One region of the Pseudomonas sp. CGJS7 genome, then DNA from elsewhere that is predicted to be linked to it. Evidence: riboswitches for the same ligand, from Rfam matches in the RefSeq annotation. Region 1 holds a riboswitch; each other region holds the start of a gene.
The links. Region 1 has a riboswitch for cobalamin ahead of cobO (cob(I)yrinic acid a,c-diamide adenosyltransferase). Riboswitches for the same ligand answer to the same signal wherever they lie in the genome.
Positions count from the first base shown of each region.

Region 2: another riboswitch for cobalamin. It lies ahead of V7787_RS24940 (CoA-acylating methylmalonate-semialdehyde dehydrogenase); the one in region 1 lies ahead of cobO (cob(I)yrinic acid a,c-diamide adenosyltransferase).
Region 3: another riboswitch for cobalamin. It lies ahead of btuB (TonB-dependent vitamin B12 receptor); the one in region 1 lies ahead of cobO (cob(I)yrinic acid a,c-diamide adenosyltransferase).

Region 1 is NZ_JBAMDI010000007.1:141,858-146,056, reverse strand. Features, by position in the region: gene hda (DnaA regulatory inactivator Hda) at 37-744, shown strand; gene V7787_RS07070 (C40 family peptidase) at 872-1,510, shown strand; gene V7787_RS07065 (C40 family peptidase) at 1,651-2,184, shown strand; cobalamin riboswitch at 2,307-2,527, shown strand; gene cobO (cob(I)yrinic acid a,c-diamide adenosyltransferase) at 2,648-3,259, shown strand; gene V7787_RS07055 (cobyrinate a,c-diamide synthase) at 3,256-4,199, shown strand, end outside.
Region 2 is NZ_JBAMDI010000045.1:11,899-16,097, forward strand. Features, by position in the region: gene V7787_RS24935 (TonB-dependent siderophore receptor) at 1-1,751, opposite strand, end outside; cobalamin riboswitch at 2,320-2,524, shown strand; gene V7787_RS24940 (CoA-acylating methylmalonate-semialdehyde dehydrogenase) at 2,666-4,180, shown strand.
Region 3 is NZ_JBAMDI010000083.1:2,985-7,183, forward strand. Features, by position in the region: gene V7787_RS35050 (TonB-dependent receptor plug domain-containing protein) at 1-1,614, opposite strand, end outside; cobalamin riboswitch at 2,071-2,314, shown strand; gene btuB (TonB-dependent vitamin B12 receptor) at 2,430-4,199, shown strand, end outside.

The DNA.
Region 1 (4,199 bases):
AAAGGCCCCCAGCGGTCCCGTCGACCGCCCGCGAGCATGAAACCACCGATCCAGTTGCCCCTGGGTGTGCGCCTGCGCGATGACGCCACCTTCATCAACTACTATCCGGGCGCCAATGCTGCGGCATTGGGTTACGTCGAGCGGCTATGCGAAGCCGACGCCGGCTGGACCGAGAGCCTTATCTACCTGTGGGGCAAGCAGGGTGTTGGCCGTTCCCACCTGCTGCAGGCCGCCACCCATCGCTTCCAGCAACGTGGCGAGCCCGCTGTCTACCTGCCGCTGGCGCAGTTGCTCGACCGTGGCGTGGAACTGCTCGACTACCTGGCCCAGTACGAACTGGTGTGCATCGACGATCTGCATGTGATCGCCGGCAAGGCGGATTGGGAAGAGGCCATGTTCCACTTGTTCAACCGCCTGCGCGACAGCGGCCGACGCTTGCTGCTGGCTGCCTCGGCATCACCGCGTGAGCTGCCGATCAAGCTGCCGGACCTGAAGTCGCGATTGACCCTGGCCCTGGTGTTCCAGATGCGCGGCCTGTCCGACGAAGACAAGCTGCGCGCCTTGCAGCTGCGAGCTTCGCGCCGTGGCCTGCACCTGACCGACGAAGTCGGCCATTTCATCCTCACCCGTGGCGCGCGGAGCATGAGCGCGTTGTTCGACTTGCTCGAGCGCCTCGATCAGGCGTCGCTGCAGGCACAACGCAAGCTCACCATTCCGTTTCTCAAGGAAACCCTCGGCTGGTAACCCCCTGAAAACCCTGGGCCAGAGCGGTAAAACAAAAAAGTCACATCTTTTTCGATAAAATTTGCAAATGGCCATGATAGAGGGCATAGTTTCACCCTTCTAAAGGATTACAGACACGGTCGTGCCCATGCTGAAGCGCTTCGCACCCCTCGTGCCACTCGCACTCGTGACCCTGCTTTTTGGCTGCGCGGCCCAAGGCCCGGTATCTCAGCCCCAGGATCACACCCCGATCACTGCACAATCGGCTATCAAGGCCAAGGCCTCTTCCTCGTCGGTATTCGGCGAGCCGGAAGAGCTGGCCACCGAAGATGACCTGGCGTCTTTCTCCGGCGGCAAGCCTTACCAATTGCCGGTTCTGGCTGACAGCATTCTCGAGCGCGGCATGTCCTTGATCGGCACCCGCTACCGCTTTGGTGGTACCTCGGAAAAGTCCGGCTTCGACTGCAGTGGCTTCATCGGTTACCTGTTCCGCGAAGAGGCGGGCATGACGCTGCCGCGCTCCACGCGTGAAATGATCAACGTTGATGCGCCGAAAGTGGCCCGCAACAAGCTCAAGCCAGGTGACTTGCTGTTCTTCAGCACCAATGGCCGCGGCCGGGTAAGCCATGCCGGCATCTACCTGGGTGACAACCAGTTCATCCACTCCAGCAGCCGTCGCAGTGGCGGTGTGCGCATCGACAGCCTCGGTGATCGCTACTGGAGCAAGACCTTCATTGAAGCCAAGCGCGCCTTGGCCATGGCGCCGACCAACATCGCGCGCAACTGATATCAAAATGATGTACCCTGCCGCGGCGGTGATGCTTTGAAAAAAAGCTCGCCGCCGTGCGCATTTACAGAAAGCGTCTAATCTAAACTCTCAACTCTTTTCGGCTGCAGCGCAGCGGTCTCAGACAGGATGTTCTGGCCATGGTAAAGATGGCGCGCTTCGCATTTCTCTCCTTGGCAGCCTTGCTGGCTGCATGCTCCAGCCGTGCGCCTGCGCCGGCCCCTGTGGTACAGCCGCAGGTTACCTATAGCCAGCCCAGTCCTTCACCGATTGCCGATGACGTGCTGATTCGCGCCATTGGTCTGGTAGGCACGCCCTATCGTTGGGGGGGCAATACCCCGGACTCCGGCTTCGACTGCAGCGGCCTGATCAAGTATGTGTACCGTGATGCTGCTGGCATCAGCCTGCCGCGCTCGACGCGAGAGATGATTGTCATGCGCGCACCGACGGTGGATGTCAGTTCGCTGCAGTCTGGTGACCTGGTGTTCTTCGCCACCAGTGGCGGCTCGCAGGTCAGCCATGCCGGCATCTATGTCGGGGACGGCCGCTTCGTACATGCACCTTCCACCGGTGGCACCGTGCGCCTGGACTACCTGTCAAACAGCTACTGGGCCAAGGCCTACCTGCAGGCCAAGCGGGTGATTCCGCAAGGGCATCTGGCACAGAACCCTTGATATCCATGCCTGTTTAGCGGCCCCCTCGAGCTTGGGGCCGATACCGGCTGCCTGGATTCAAGGTGTTTTGCTCACCCGCCAGACCACCCGCTTCGATTGACGCTCCCGGTGCAACCCTCTAACCTTCGCGGCGTGTTTCAGGTGCCCTGCCAGCCCCGACTGGGCAGGGTGAAACTGGGAAGCCGGTGGGCGCCAGCATGGCGCGATTCCGGCGCTGCCCCCGCAACGGTGGATGAGTAAAAGGCCGCGCAGGGCCACTGGGTGCCAGCATCCGGGAAGGCGCGCAGGCCAGGGCCAAGGCCCACTCACAAGCCCGGAGACCGGCCTGATACTGCCAACGGCATCACGGAGGGTGATGCGCGGTGCACCGTGGCGCCCAGCCATGGCCTCTGCGCGTTCTCCGTTTGCCTGCCTATTACCTGTCGCCGCGCATTGCTGTGGTGCCAGCCAGCGGAGAACCCTGATGAGCGATTCCACCGAACGCGACGAACGCCACCTGGCGCGCATGCAGCGCAAGAAGGCGGTCATCGACGAACGCATCGCCAATTCCCCTAACGAATGTGGCCTGCTGCTGGTGCTGACCGGCAATGGCAAGGGCAAGAGCAGTTCGGCCTTCGGCATGCTCGCGCGCGCCTTGGGCCACGGCATGCAATGCGGTGTGGTGCAGTTCATCAAGGGCCGCAACAGCACCGGCGAGGAGCTGTTCTTCCGTCGCTTCCCCGAACAGGTGCGCTACCACGTGATGGGCGAGGGCTTTACCTGGGAAACCCAGGACCGCCAGCGTGACATCGCCGCTGCGCAAGCCGCCTGGGCGGTGTCGCGCCAGTTGCTGCAGGACCCGGGTGTACAGTTCGTGGTGCTGGACGAGCTCAACATCGCCCTCAAACATGGTTACCTCGACCTGGACCAGGTACTGTCCGACATTCAGGCCCGCCCGCCCATGCAGCATGTGATTGTCACTGGCCGCGCTGCGAAGCCCGAGATGATCGAACTGGCCGACACCGTGACCGAAATGGGCATGCTCAAGCACGCCTTCCAGGCCGGTATCCGCGCACAGAAAGGCGTCGAACTGTGAGTCGATCGCGGCACTGCCCCGCCGTGTTGATCGCGGCGCCGGCCTCTGGCCAGGGCAAGACTACCGTCACTGCTGCGCTGGCCCGCCTGCACCGCAACCTCGGGCGCAAGGTGCGGGTGTTCAAATGCGGGCCCGACTTTCTTGACCCGATGATTCTCGAACGGGCCAGTGGCGCGCCGGTGTATCAGCTGGATCTGTGGATGATCGGTGCCGAGGAAAGCCGTCGTCTGCTGTGGGAAGCTGCTGGCGAGGCTGACCTGATCCTCATCGAAGGGGTGATGGGGCTGTTCGACGGTACCCCGTCAAGCGCCGACCTGGCGCGCCACTTTGGCGTGCCGGTGCTGGCGGTGATCGACGGCACAGCCATGGCCCAGACCTTCGGCGCCCTGGCCCTGGGCCTGGCGCGGTACCAGGCCGATCTGCCGTTCGCCGGCGTGCTGGCCAATCGGGTAGGCAGCCTGCGTCATGCGCAACTGCTCGAAGGCAGCCTGACCGAGGGCTTGCGCTGGTATGGCGGCTTGTCCCGCGAGCGCGGCATCGAGCTGCCCAGCCGCCACCTGGGCCTGGTGCAGGCCAGCGAGCTGAATGACCTGGACACCCGCCTCGACGCTGCCGCCGAAGCGCTGGGCGCCAGTTGCGATGCGGCGTTGCCGCCGCCAGTCAGCTTTGCCGAGCCGGAACCGCAAGCCAGCGTTGCCTCGCTGGCCGGTGTGCGCATTGGCGTGGCGCGGGACGAGGCGTTCGCCTTCATCTATGGCGCTAACCTCGACCTGTTGCGCAACCAAGGTGCCCAGCTGGTGTTCTTCTCGCCGCTGCACGACCACGAACTGCCGGCGGTAGACAGCCTGTATCTGCCGGGTGGTTATCCTGAGCTGCATCACCATGCGCTGGCCGCCAACGCACCGATGTGCGAGGCGATCCGCGCCCACCACGCACAGGG
Region 2 (4,199 bases), on a different contig from region 1:
TTGGTGCGGTTGCCTTTGCCGCTGGACACGTACGGCGAACGGCCGCCGGGTGTGAGGTAATTGGGCGGCACGTTCGGGTCGGCGATGGCGAGGTTGTCCTGCACCGATTCGAAGTACGCGAACGAAGCGTTGAGCCGGCCGTCCAGGTACTCGGCCTTGGCGCCGATCTCGTAGTTCTTGCCGATCATCGGTTCGATCATGCGGTCGTTGCGATCGTATTGCTCCTGCGGGAGGAATACGTCGGCGTAGCTGGCGTACAGCGAGTAGGTCGAATTCAGGTCGTAGACGAGGCCGGCGTACGGGGTGATTTCGTCGTCGACGCGGTAGCCGTCGCTGATGCCGCTGAAGGCGCCGGTAGCGCGGTCGAAATTGCGCGTCCAGGTCTTCCAATTGCTGACCCGCGCACCCAGCAGCAGTTTCAGCGGATCGGCGAGGTTGAGCCGCACGGCGAGATAGCCGCCGCCTTGATCGGTATGCACCGCATTGTCGCGATGGCCGGTGCGGTAGGCGGTGTAACGCGGCGCTTGGCCGCGCCAGGTCCACAGGTTGTAGGCATCGAGCACCACTTCCTCGCCGCGCAGCGGCCGCGTCGCCGGATCGAAGTCGGTGCCGAGCGTGGTGCGCGTGCGCGAGAAGCTGTTGTAGCCGAACACCAGTTGATGCTCCCGTCCGAACAGGCGGAACGGGCCTTCGGCGAACGCGTCGAAGGTGTTCTGTTTGTCGGCCGACCACGAGATCACCGCACTGTCGGTGTAGGGGCCGCCGCCGTCGCGGTCCGGGTAATCCCACGGCATCATGAAATACAGCTGGCCGCCTTGCATGTCGATGGTGTTGTGGGTGGCGATCGCGCTGAGATGCCAGCCGTTGGCGAAGCTGTGGTCGAGCCCGGCGAAATAGGTGCGCTCCTCCAGCGGCCACGCGCTCGATTTGGCCGCGGTGCTGAACGAGCGCGGCGGATTGATCCGGCTGCCGTCGCTGTACCAGTACGAGACGTTGTTGGTGTTGATCACGCCGCCCTGATCGGTGCTGGTGGTTTCCAGGCCGATCCGCAGCAGGGTGTTGTCGCTCAAGTCGGCTTCCAGCGTGCCGTAGAGGGTTTTTTTCTCGGTGCTGTAGTAGTCGATGAACGACTCGCGATCGGTGTAAGCGGCGGCGACGCGGCCGCGCACGCGGCCGTCGGCGAGCAGCGGGCCAGACACGTCGCCTTCGATCCGGTAATTGTTCCAGCGGCCCACGCTTGCGTTGACGTAGGCCTCATGGCGGCGGGTCGCGCGCTTGCGGATCATGTTGACCGTGGCCGAAGGTTCGCCGGTGCCGGTCATCAGGCCATTGGCGCCGCGGACCAGTTCGACCCGTTCGTAGGCCACCGAATCGCCGCCGACGTCGGGACGGCGGCCGCCGGGGAATTGCTGCACGCCGTCGACCTGGATGTTGTTCACGTCCAGGCCGCGCGCCATAAAACTCGGGCGTTCCAGGCTGGAGAGATTGTTGACGAAGATGCCGGTGGTGTTCTGCAACACGTCGGCGATGGTGACGTAGCCGAAGTCTTCGATTTGCTGGCGGGTGATCACGGTGACCGACTGCGGGGTCTCGCGTTGCGTCAGCACCATGCGCGTGGCCGAGACCGTGGCCGGCGCCGCGTACGAGTCCAGCGATTCGGCGGTGACTTGGACCTGCTGCAGGTTCTTGACCTGGTCCGCATCGGCGGCGTCTTCGGCCTGCGCGCTGGTGGCGCCGAGCGAAAGCAGCAAGGTAAGGGCCGAAAACAGAGTGCGACGCGCAGGCGTAACCAAACGCCGCGGGTGCGCGGCAGTGCGGGAGGAGGGCATGGGGGCGCAGGCGATTTGCAAAGGAAGATGGGAATCATTATCGTTTGATGCGGTCGTCACACGCAATATGCATGCAGCGACAATTCGCGGTGTCGGCGATTCGATGCGCCCGAACGCGATCGGCATGCGGGGTAACGATTCAATCGTTGCGATGCGTTGCGAACCGGCCGACTGCGCGCTGTCGAGTCAGTGGGTCAGTCGGCAAGTCTTTGTATCGATCGCGCGATCGCATTCGGATCCACGTCGACGATCGCGTCCGATTCTCCGCTGCCAGCCGCACCGATCGAGCGGTGATATGTGTGACAAACAGCATCACGCCGCAGCGGCTTCGCATCGCCAACAACGCGATTCACGGTTGCGCACCGCATGCGCATCGTGGCACCGCGCGCGCCATGCGCCCGCGCATGCGGCGCCGATTCCGCCGAACTGAATGCGCGCCGCCGCGCTGCCGCTTGTCCGCGACCATCGCCAAGCACTACACTCCGCCCGCCACAGGTGCCTTGCCGTCGGTCCATACCGGCGAGCAGGGTGAAACGGGAAGCCGGTGCGGACCTAACCGTCCTATTCCGGCGCTGCCCCCGCAACGGTAGGCGAGAACACCCGACGTAAACCACTGCGCTCGCGCGGGAAGGAGTCGGGGTGATGCCACGGCATCGCTCGCAAGCCCGGAGACCGGCCCGTGGCGGACATCGGGAGATGTCCTTCTCGGGTGTTGCGGCGGGCAACCGGACGAGCTGATGCGATGCGGCGTCCGTTCGCCTTCGTGTCGTCTTGTCTGATCTCTCCGCGGCATCCGCTTTCGCGGGTGTGCGATACGGAGACCGACCATGAACGAGATGCATCGCGTTGCGACCGACGTCGCGACGGTCAAGCTTTTGATCGACGGCGAGTTCGTCGAATCCACCACCACGCAATGGCGCGAAGTCGTCAATCCGGCGACCCAGGCGGTGCTGGCGCGCGTGCCGATGGCAACTGCCGATGAGGTCAACGCCGCGGTCGAGTCCGCCGCGCGCGCCTTCAAGACCTGGCGCAAGACCCCGATCGGCGCGCGCGCGCGGATCTTCCTCAAGTATCAGCAGTTGATCCGCGAGCACATGAGCGAGCTCGCCGCGATCCTCACCGCCGAGCAGGGCAAGACCTTGCCCGATGCCGAAGGCGATGTGTTCCGCGGCCTGGAAGTGGTCGAGCACGCCGCGGCGATCGGCAACCTGCAGTTGGGCGAGTTGGCCAACAACGTCGCCGGCGGCGTCGACACCTACACGCTGCTGCAGCCGCTGGGCGTGTGCGCCGGCATCACCCCGTTCAATTTCCCGGCGATGATCCCGCTGTGGATGTTCCCGATGGCCATCGCCACCGGCAACACCTTCGTGCTCAAGCCGTCCGAACAAGACCCGCTGGTGACCATGCGTCTGGTCGAGCTGGCGTTGCAGGCCGGCGTGCCCAAGGGCGTGCTCAACGTCGTGCACGGCGGCGAAGACGTGGTCAATGCGATCTGCGATCACCCCACCATTCAGGCGGTGTCCTTCGTCGGCTCGACCAAGGTCGGCACCCACGTCTACCAGCGCGCAACGCTGGCCGGCAAGCGCGTGCAATGCATGATGGGCGCGAAGAACCACGCCGTGGTATTGCCCGACGCGAACAAGGAACAAACCCTCAACGCGATGGCCGGCGCCGCGTTCGGCGCGGCCGGACAGCGCTGCATGGCCGCGTCCACCGCGGTGTTGGTGGGCGAGGCGCGCGGCTGGATTCCCGAGTTGGTGGCCAAGGCGCGCACGCTCAAGGTCAACGCCGGCACCGAGCCGGGCACCGACGTCGGGCCGGTGATTTCCTGCGCCGCGCGCGAACGCGTCGAAGCGCTGATCGCCTCGGGCGTGGAGCAGGGCGCGGTGCTGGAACTCGACGGCCGCAAGCCGGACGTGCCCGGTTACGCGCAGGGCAACTTCATCGGGCCGACGATCTTCTCCGCGGTCGAACCCGGCATGCGCATCTACCAGGAAGAAATCTTCGGGCCGGTGCTGGTGATTCTCGGCGTGGACACGCTGGAACAGGCGATCGCGCTGATCAACGCCAACCCCAACGGCAACGGCACCGCGATCTTCACCCAATCCGGCGCGGCCGCGCGCAAGTTCCAGGAAGACATCGACGTGGGCCAGGTCGGCATCAACGTGCCGATTCCGGTGCCGGTGCCGCTGTTCTCGTTCACCGGTTCGCGCGCGTCCAAGCTCGGTGACCTGGGTCCATACGGCAAGCAGGCGGTGATGTTCTACACCCAGACCAAGACCGTCACCGCGCGTTGGTTCGACGATGAAACCTCGGGCCAGGGCGTCAACACCACGATCAGCCTGAAGTGATGGCCGCCGTCATGGACTG
Region 3 (4,199 bases), on a different contig from region 1:
GACGCGGAAGGTGCCGATCTCATACGGAATGCCGCTGATGAAGTTGGTGGCGATCGACTGGAAGAACTGCTGCTGCAGCGACGGCGCGCGGAAGCCGGTCGAGGCGGTGGCGCGCAGCGCGACCTTGTCGGTGAAGGCGTAACGCGCCGACAGCTTGCCCGAGGTGGTGTCGCCGAAATCGCTGTAGCTCTCGTAGCGCGCGGCCAGGCCGGCGGAGAACTTGTCGCTGAAGTCGGCTTCGGCGTCGATGTACAGCGAGTAGCTGTGGCGGTCGTAATCGCCGGCGTCGCTGGCGCGGAAACCGGAGAACACCTGCGCGCCGGGAATGATCTGGCCGTTGGACGCCGGCACCCCGCCGTTGGCGTAGGACAGCGGTTCGCCGGCGCGCTGGCTGAACTCCTCGCCGCGCCACTCCGCGCCCCAGGCGAAGGTCACCGGGTACTGCCAGCCGAAATCCACCGGGCGGGTGAAGTCCAGGTTCAACACGTGTTGGGTCACTTCCAGCGCGCCGGCGTAGAACTGGGTCGGCGAGCTCGGGCCCAGGCTGCGGTTGAGGGTGTTTTCGATATCGAAGGTCAGGCCGTTGTGGCCGTAGTTGTAGCTGAAATCGATCTGGGTGCCGCCGGCGGTTTCGCTGCGCAGGCCGATCACCGCGGCGCGGTCCTTGCTGATGTTGTGGATCTGCGGCAGGAAGCCGTTGGGATAGATCGAGGGGATGTTGCGCGGGTCGGCGGCGAAGCGGAAGTAACCGTTGGAGAGCACGTCGCGCTTGCTGTAGCTGCCGAAGGAATAGAAGGTCAGGTAATCGGCGGCCTTGTACTCGCCGTTGTAGGAGATCGCGCCGCTGTCGATTTCGGGATCGCCGTAGCGCTGTTCGACCACGCCCTGGAACGGCCGCGCGCGGTTGGTCTGATCCTGATGCCCGCCTTGCGCGGCCAGATGCAGCTTGCCGTTTTCGCCGAGCTTGAGGCCGGCGTCGGCGGAGAGCTGGTACTGCTTGCCGTCGCCGGCGCTGTACTGGCCGTAACGCGCGGCGATGCTGCCGCCCGAATCGCTGCCCTTGAGCACCACGTTGACCACGCCGGCGATCGCGTCGGAGCCGTATTGCGCCGAAGCGCCGTCGCGCAGCACTTCCACCCGCTCGATCGAGGCGATCGGAATCGCGTTGAGATCGACCGGCGAGGAGCCGCGGCCCTGGCTGCCGTTGAGGTTGATCAGCGCGGTGGTGTGGCGGCGCTTGCCGTTGACCAGCACCAACACCTGATCCGGCGCGAGACCGCGCAATTGCGCCGGGCGCACCGCGTCGGTGCCGTCGGTGATCGCCGGGCGCGGGAAGTTCAACGAGGGCAGGGCGCGCGACAAGGCGGTGGCCAGCTCGACCGTGCCGGTGGCTTCCAGGGTTTCGGGAGTGATGATGTCGATCGGTGCGGTCGACTCGGCGACGGTGCGGTCGCTGACCCGGGTGCCGGTGACGATGACTTGATCCAGGGTCGTCGCTTCGCGCTGCGGGGCGCTGGACGCCTCCTGGGCGAAGGCGGCCGGGGCGGCGAGGGCGATCAGCAGGCCCAGGGCCAGCGGGTGACGGGGTCCGGCGAGCTTGCGGCGAGCGTGCATGAAGACTCCAGGTGAGGGACTGACAGCGATGTCATCCGGGTTTAACACGGTTATAACAAGTGGGTCAATAAAACGGCCAAGGTTGGCTTAGCGCAAGTAATCAAAAAGTGGTAGGCGCCACGTTTTTGGCTTTGCGCGAGGCCGCGCAGTGGCCTGCGGCTTGCGCGGGCGCGACGGTTCGCGGGCGCGGCCCAGCGGGGACACCGAAAAAAACGCCGGGTCGCATCGACTACGAACCCGGCGTCCGGAAGTGGGGGTGGTGGAGGAGGTGCCGAACCCGGCGGGCATCCCGATGCGCTCGCCGCGACTGCGTCGGCGATTGCCGGGCATCCTCGACGATCGCGACGGGCGAATGAATCGGACACGTCCGAAATGCGCCCGCTCATCCAGGCGCGTGGCCGCTGCGTGCGTCGCGACCCCACCCCATACCCTGGCGTCGGCAAGGGTGGGCGCTGTTAAGATGCCCGCGCTCAAGGTGATCGCCGACACAGTCCGGCGATTGAAACGGGAATCCGGTTGCGTCCTGGCTCTGCCAGTCCGCTCATGCCGGAGCTGCCCCCGCAACGGTAGGCGAGTCAACGCACCGCAACGGCCACTGTGCTCAGGCACGGGAAGGCGCGGTACGGGAATCGGGTCCGGCAGATCGGACCTGCGGATTCCGCTCGCGAGCCCGGAGACCGGCCCGGAGCGCGAACCGACAGGCGGAGGGCCTGGTTCTCGGGCGTCGCGCGCTTGCGTGTGCTCCCCGGCCGCTCTCCGTTTGTCCCGACCCTGTCTGGACCGCGCGGGTGAGGCGCGGCCTTGGAGATCTGCCAGTGATTGCGTCTGTTGCTTCCGTCCGTTTCCGCGCCGCCGGCGCGGGCTTGTTGCCGCGCGTGGGTTTGTGCGCGGCGTTGACCTCCGCCCTGTTCGCCGCGCACGCCGCGCCGGCCGCGGTCGATCTCGACCAGGTCGTGGTCACCGCCACCCGCACCGCCAAAACCCAGGACGCCACCCTGGCCGCGGTCACGGTCATCGACCGCGCCGAAATCGAGCGCTTGCAGCCGGCCTCGCTGCCGGACCTGCTGCGCGGCACGCCGGGCGCGTCGTTGGCCAACAACGGCGGCCCGGGCAAATCGACCTCGCTGTTCTTGCGCGGCACCGAATCCGATCACGTGCTGGTGTTGATCGACGGCATCAAGGTCGGCTCGGCCACCAGCGGCGGCGCGTCGTTGCAGGACATTCCGGTCGAACAGATCGAGCGGGTGGAAATCGTGCGCGGCCCGTTCTCCAGCCTGTACGGTTCCGAAGCCATCGGCGGGGTGATCCAGATTTTCACCCGGCGTCCGCGAGGCCCGTTCGCGCCGAATTTCAGCGTCGCCCTGGGCAGCAACCAGACCCACCGCGCCTCGGCCGGCGTCGCCGGCAAGGGCGAGCGCGGCTGGTATTCGATCAACGCCGCGCACGAGGACACCGACGGCATCAACGCCTGCCGCGGCAAGCCTTCGCCGGGCGGCGCGGGTTGCTTCACCAACTCGCCCGATCGCGACGGTTACCGCAACAGCTCGTTGACCGCGCAAGGCGGCTATAACTTCAACGAACAATGGGACGCCGAAGCGCGCGCGTTCCGCGCCGAGGGCAACAACCTTTACGACGGCAGCCAGAACAACCAGGCCGACACCGTCCAGCAAGTGCTCGGCGCCAAGCTGCGTTACCGCCCCAGCGAGCGGGTTGCGCTGAGCGCCAGCGCCGGCCGCAGCGAGGATCTCAGCGACAACTACAAGGACGGCAAGTACTCCAGCACCTTCGACACCCGGCGCCAGTTGGGATCGGTGCAGGCGGATATCGGCTTCGGCCGCAATCTGCTGACCGCCGGCTTCGATTGGCAGCGCGATGAGGTCGAAAGCAACACCCGCTATGCCCGCGACCGCCGCATCCTGCGCGGCGCGTTCGGCCAGTGGCAGGCCGATTTCGGCGCGCAATCCTTGCAGCTCAGCGCGCGCCGCGACGACGACAGCCAGTTCGGCGGCAAGACCACCGGCAGCGTGCTGTGGGGCTGGGACTTCACCCAGGCGCTGCGCCTGACCGCCAGCTACGGCAGCGGATTCAAGGCGCCGACCTTCAATGAGCTGTATTACCCCGGTTACGGCAATCCGGATCTGTCGCCGGAAACCTCGCGCAGTTTCGAACTCGGCCTGCGCGGCACCTTCGGCGAGCAGCGCAAGCAAGTGTGGTCGATCAATGCGTATCAGACCCGGATCGACGACATGATCGCTTACGACGCCTCGCGCGGCCTGCCGGGCAATGTCGACCGCGCGCGCATCCGCGGCGTGGAAGCGGTGTTGGATACGCGCTTGGCGCAGTGGGATCTGCGCGCCAGCGCGACCTGGCTGGACCCGCGCAACGACAGCCGCGGCGCCAGCAACGACAACTTCCTGCCGCGCCGCGCGCGCCAGAGCGCGCGGGTCGATCTGGATCGCCGCTTCGAGCTCGGCGGCGCCAGCGCCTTGTCGTTCGGCGCCAGCGTGTACGCCGCCGGCGAGCGTTACGACGATCTGGCCAATGCGCGCCGCCTGGGCGGTTACGCCTTGACCGACCTGCGCCTG